One region of the Massilimicrobiota sp. An105 genome, then DNA from elsewhere that is predicted to be linked to it. Evidence: a T-box and tRNA genes for the amino acid it is inferred to sense, from the RefSeq annotation. Region 1 holds a T-box; the other holds one or more tRNA genes.

Region 1 (3,276 bases):
TCTTTTCTCCATTGACAAGAACAGAACCACCTGTAACAAATTGACGTGCTTCTCGATTTGATGAAGCAGCCCCTACTTTAACTAAAGCATTTAAAATTTGTGTATCTTCTTCCATATCTATACTAGGAACACCATGGAAGCATGACTGAACTTGTTCTAATGTTAAATCTTGAATTTTACCAGAGAATAACATTTGGCTAATATCCAAAGCTTCCTGATATGCTTCTTCACCATGGATAAATGTAATCACTTCTTTTGCTAGAGCTTTATGTGCTTCTCTTAAATGAGGCTGTGTTTTATTCTTTTCTTCTAATTCTTCAATTTCTTCTTTAGATAAGAAAGTTAAGAATTTTAAGTAATCAATGACTTTATCATCTTCTGAATTAATAAAGAACTGATACATTTCATATGGTGATGTTTTTTTACGATCTAACCAAATGGCATGACCGTTTGTTTTTCCAAATTTCGTACCATCAGATTTTGTAAGCAAAGGCATTGTAAATCCATAAGCTTCTTTCCCTGTTTTCTTTCTAATCAATTCAATACCAGCAGTAATATTTCCCCATTGATCTTGTCCAGCTACCTGCATTTGGCAACCTTTATTTTCATATAACCAATAGAAATCCATGGCCTGCATAATCATGTAAGAAAATTCAGTATATGTAATTCCTAAGTCTAATCTTCTTTTGACAATATCTTTATTCAACATATAGTTGACATTAAAATATTTACCATAATCTCTTAAAAAATCAATGAAGTTTAAATCTTTTGACCAATCATAATTATTCACAACTTCAAATCCAAATAAATCCTGAGCCTGTTTTTTTAGACATTCAAAATTATGTTGTACTTCTTCTTTAGTAATCATTGGTCTTTCAGTATCAGGTTTAGGATCACCAATCAAACCTGTAGCTCCACCTACTAATAAAATAGGATTATGTCCGGCATCCTTTAATCGTTTACTAATCAAAAATGATGAAAAATGTCCAATATGTAAACTATCACCAGTTGGATCAGTACCAATATAAAAAGTCATTCCTCCATTATTTAATTTTTCTTCAATATCTGGCGAGCTAACATCTTTAATTAAACCACGCCATACTAATTCATCATAAATTTTCATAACATATATCCTCCTTATAAAATAAAAAAAGAATTCATCAAAAGGACGAATTCTCGCGGTACCACCTTTATTTATGCATTAAGCATACGCTCTTTATTGATAACGATGTTGCCACCGGCTAAACTTTTCATTTAGCTGCTCCAAAGTGTATTCATTATAAACAATGATCTATTTCCACCAATCATAGACTCTCTATAACATCCATTTATAATTACTTGTCTTCTTCAACGCTTAAATATATAATATGCGATTTTCAAGTCGAAGTCAACTTAAAATTTTTACTTTGCATTTTGATTGATAAATTCAACTGAAGTTTTAGAATATACAATTTTTTGTGCTTGATACAAACTAAAATATCCCGATAAAACATAACATAATGCAACAACAATAGCCATTGCTGTTAAATATTGAATACCAAACATTTCAGCCCCTAACATGAGACTTGTAAGTGGTGAATTAATAACACAACAAAACATACCAACAATTCCAATAGCAGCCCCTAGATGAGGATCAATGCCCAATAATAAAGCTGATACATATCCTAAAGTTGAACCAATCACAAAAGTTGGAACAATTTCTCCACCTTTAAAACCACAGCCGATAGTAATAGCAGTAAAAATAGCTTTCATGAAAAAATCATATGGTAGAGCCTGATGATAAAGAGCTTCTGCAACAATTTCCATTCCAGCTCCCAAATATCTTTGTTGAAAAAAGAAAACCAAAATCATCAACATGAATGATCCTATAATAACTCGTATATATGGATTATGAAAATATTGATGAAAACATTTGTGACTATAATGCATCATTAATACAAATACAATGGAAAAAGCAGCAATAATAAATGCAAAAACAGCTAATCTTAAACTCATAATTGGTGTTAATTGAAAAGGAATTGATAACTGATAAAAAGTTGGCTGACATCCAAAAAGTTGTGCAATTCCAAATGAAATCAAACTACTGCATAAGCATGGAACTAATGCCGCATAATAAAATACACCGACACTAACAACTTCCATGGAAAAAAGTGTCGCAGTTAATGGAGTTCCAAATAAAGCTGAAAAGACTGCACTCATACCACACATAATCAGCATTGACATTTCACGCTGATCAGCATGAATTATTTTTCCAAAAGATGTTGCTAGAGAACCACCAATTTGTAATGCAGCTCCTTCTCTTCCACTAGAACCTCCAAACAAATGGGTAATAATAGTGGCTAAAAAAATCGCTGGTGCTAATAAAACAGGAACTTTTTCCTGTTGGCGAATAGATTGAATAATCGTATTTGTTCCTGGTTCGTGAGATAAATGAACCAGACGATAAAGATAGACAATACAAACACCACCAATTGGCAATCCCCATACAATCCATGAATGCGACAAACGAAAATCAGTAACATAATCAATAGAAATATGAAATAATGCTCCTACAATACCACAGACAATACCCAAAACAAAAGCAATCCATAACCATTTACAGACAAAACATATATTTAACTTTAAATCTATAAAGAATTGTTTGATATACATAAGATTCCCCTTTGAAAAAAACTTCTAAATCAATTAGAAGTCTTTCTTTGTTGTAGCACGTGGCATCAATAAATGTTGAATGACAACAGCTTTGTTTTCAATTTCTTCATCATTAAGTATTTTTGTTAGCAATCTTACAGCTAATGCCCCCATATCATACACAGGAACATGAATAGATGTTAATGAAGGACGACAAATCAAAGCATAGCTTGTATTCATCATACCAATAACTTCCATTTCATCAGGAATTTCAATTCCATTGTCAATTGCAGCATTCACAACAGCAACAGCTTCCTTATCATAACTTGTAAAAACAAGATCATGTCGATGATTTTTAAAATACTCTAAAAATTGTGGATAGCTTTTTTCATAATGTGATGATGTATGTACGACCTGTTTTGTTGCATCAAAAACCAAATCATATTTTTGATAAGCTTCCTGAATTCCAGTAATCATTTCTTCTATGTTGATTAAATTCTGCTTAGGTGACACAAACAAAATATCACTTTTTCCCTGTGCCAAATATTTATCAACAACCTCATATGCAATCTTTTTTGCATCAGCAAAAATAGATCCCATATATTTCCCAGTAACACTTGTTCCAATAACAACTGCAGGTATTTT
Region 2 (3,276 bases), on a different contig from region 1:
GATGTTCCTCAAGATGTTCTTGATTATTGTGAAAACAATGATTTTCCGCTGTTAATTTCACCATGGCATATTCATATGGTTGACCTGATTAAAGATTTTTGTATGCGTTGTTTGTTTTCGCAAAAAGAGGATTATTTGGTTACACAGTATTTTCAAAATATTTTTAGTGATCCACGCACTATTGAAGAAAATAGGAATGAATTAATGCGTAGTTTTGATGTAGATGGAGATTTTCAGGTTTTGTTGATAGATATTGAGGACGCCAGTCAGTATAGTGAAATTGAAAGAAGAAGATTATCTTTACAATTACAGCTCTATTTTGAAAAAATAGAGTGTCCCTATAGCTTTTTTTGGTATGATGGATATTATGTGCTGATTGTCAATAATTTATCTCAAAAGGTCTTTTATCAACTAGTGGAGTCCATGTACCATCGTGCTAAAAATAGAATGAGAGTATCTGCTTTGCATATTGGAATGGGTACACAATTAAAAGATATCAGAGAATTGAATTTAAGTTATCAACGCGCTTTATCAGCAGTAACATTTGCCAGAATGTTTCAAAAAAATATTATTTGTTTTGATGATATGGGTATTTATCAGATTTTATTTTCTATACAGGATCAAAAAATATTATCTGATATGTATCATCATTTATTAGATACATTGATTCAATATGATCAAAAACATAATAGTGAATTAGAAAAAACATTATATTATTATTTGAAATATGATGGAAGTCCACAAAAAATTGCGAGATCAACATATACGCATCGTAATACTGTTCATTATCGTATTGAAAAAATAAAAACACTTTTAAATTGTGAACTTGCAATTTTTGAAGAAAAATTTCCTTATATGATAGCCTTTTATATTGCTAAAATGATGAAATAGAAGAAAACAGAAAAATGAGACATGATTTCTGTTTCTTTTTTATTTTCATTTTTTTCTTGACGTGCTTATAGTCGTATGCTATTATAAGAGGGCACTAGAAATTGGAGGTTTAGCTCAGTTGGGAGAGCATCTGCCTTACAAGCAGAGGGTCAGCGGTTCGAGCCCGTTAACCTCCACCATTTATGCCGGCTTAGCTCAATTGGTAGAGCAACTGACTTGTAATCAGTAGGTTGAGGGTTCAAGTCCTTTAGCCGGCACCATATACGGGGAGGTAGCGAAGTGGCTAAACGCGGCTGACTGTAACTCAGTTCCTTTCGGTTCGGTGGTTCGAATCCGCCCCTCCCCACCATTTCTGTTGGGATATAGCCAAGCGGTAAGGCAACAGACTTTGACTCTGTCATTGCGCTGGTTCGAATCCAGCTATCCCAGCCATTTGACCCGCTAGCTCAGTAGGTAGAGCATCTGACTTTTAATCAGAGGGTCAGGCGTTCGAGTCGCCTGCGGGTCACCATTCTTTTGCGGGTGTAGTTCAATGGTAGAACTTCAGCCTTCCAAGCTGACTACGTGGGTTCGATTCCCATCACCCGCTCCAATTGAATGAACACAAACTTTGATGAAATATGAGATATCAAGCAAAATTATACAATTCTGTTTGGTATCTTTTTTATTTATCAAAAAGTATGGATGTAAAAAGACTTAATTGAAAAACAGGTTAATCTATTAAATTTATAGTTTTCTAATAGATTATTTCATTTGTATAAAAAGTCATATTAATAAATGTTAAGGTATCCTTAATGATTTGAATTGTTTGATTGTTGTTATGTTTTTATGTAAAATGAAGTTTTATCTTATGTAATTCTGGAGATGATTGTTATATTTTGATAAAATGATATTAGAAAAGTCATTAAGATGTAAACCAATAGAACTGGAAGTAAAATGATAATTGAAAAGAAAGGTGGGATGGTCAATGTTAAAATTAAAAAAGATCATATGTTTTATAGTTTGTCTATTGGTTTTTATGGTGGTTCTTGTTTTTATAGACCAGCAAACGACTTATATGGTTGCGGTAAATCAAAATAACGTCGAAGTTTCCAATGAAAATATTGTCATAGAGATGAGTTCAGGAACTTCGGTAGGTTATTTTAAGAAGGCTGAGCTAGAAGAAATAGATGATGGTATTTATAGAATTGAAGCATATTTTTCGTTATTATCAGGGGAATCTTCAGGATATCAATACACAATTGACAACTCAGACAAGCATATTAAAGAGATAAGGCAATATCATTTAGATGAACCTGATGAGTATACTGTCATATATCAAAATAATAACTAAGGTGTGATCTATTTATTAATTTTTGTTCTCTTTTCAAAGAGAACATTTTTTATTGTGAAATGATAGGAATAAAAAAAGAAGTGATCGCTCACTTCTATACACCTGGCTTACCAAGTAATTTAAACATATTTTTCTTATAAACTTCAACACCTGGTTGATTGAATGGATTGACACCTAATAAGTATACTGATAAAGCACAAGCTTTTTCAAAGAAGTATACCATGTATCCAAATGAGTATGGAGTTAATTCATCAAGTGTAATTTGAATGTTAGGAACATTTCCAGTGTTGACATGGGCATCAATTGTTCCTTCACATGCTTTTTTATTAACATAATCAACAGTTTTTCCTGCAAGATAGTTTAAGTTATCTAAGTTATCAGGATCACTAGGAATTTCTAAATCAGAAATTGGATTTGCAATTTTTAAAATAGTTTCATATAAAACTTTGCTTCCTTCTTGAATAAATTGTCCAAGTGAATGTAAATCAGTTGAGAAAGTTGCACTTGTAGGTAAGATTCCTTTTCCTTCTTTTCCTTCTGATTCACCGAATAATTGTTTCCACCATTCAGCAGTTTGTGCTAACTGTAATTCATAAGTCACAAACATTTCAGCAGGATAACCTTGTTTTGATAACATTTGTCTTGCAACACCATATTGATAAGCACTGTTTTTGTCTAAGTCAGGATTGCTGTATTCTTCTCTTGCATCAGCAGCACCTTTCATCATAGCATCAATATCAATACCAGCCATAGCGATAGGGAATAAACCAACAGCAGTTAAAACAGAATAACGTCCACCAACATCATCAGGGACAACAAATGTTGTATATCCTTCGTTAGTAGCTAAAGTTTTTAATGCTCCTTTTTCTTTATCAGTAGTTGCAACAATTCTCTTTCTTGCAACTTCTTTACCTTTTGTTGATTCTAGTAATTCTTTAAAGATTCTAAATGCAATAGAAGTTTCAGTTGTTGTTCCAGATTTAGAAATAACATTAATTGCGAATTCTTTATCTTTTACATATTCTTTGACTTGAGATAAGTAGTTAGAAGAG

What was found. The T-box of region 1 lies ahead of tyrS (tyrosine--tRNA ligase). A T-box ahead of a tRNA ligase gene usually reads a tRNA of that ligase, here a tRNA-Tyr.
Region 2: it encodes a tRNA-Tyr, which carries the amino acid that the T-box ahead of tyrS (tyrosine--tRNA ligase) is inferred to sense. The anticodon was not compared.

The regions. Positions count from the first base shown of each region.
Region 1 covers NZ_NFLY01000001.1:3,433-6,708, forward strand. The annotation lists gene tyrS (tyrosine--tRNA ligase) at 1-1,123, opposite strand, end outside; T-box leader at 1,162-1,360, opposite strand; gene B5E48_RS00030 (chloride channel protein) at 1,402-2,652, opposite strand; gene B5E48_RS00035 (LacI family DNA-binding transcriptional regulator) at 2,686-3,276, opposite strand, start outside.
Region 2 covers NZ_NFLY01000008.1:20,977-24,252, forward strand. The annotation lists gene B5E48_RS03355 (PucR family transcriptional regulator) at 1-891, shown strand, start outside; tRNA gene B5E48_RS03360 (tRNA-Val) at 995-1,070, shown strand; tRNA gene B5E48_RS03365 (tRNA-Thr) at 1,076-1,151, shown strand; tRNA gene B5E48_RS03370 (tRNA-Tyr) at 1,157-1,240, shown strand; tRNA gene B5E48_RS03375 (tRNA-Gln) at 1,248-1,323, shown strand; tRNA gene B5E48_RS03380 (tRNA-Lys) at 1,327-1,402, shown strand; tRNA gene B5E48_RS03385 (tRNA-Gly) at 1,410-1,483, shown strand; gene B5E48_RS03390 (hypothetical protein) at 1,859-2,224, shown strand; gene B5E48_RS03395 (glucose-6-phosphate isomerase) at 2,319-3,276, opposite strand, start outside.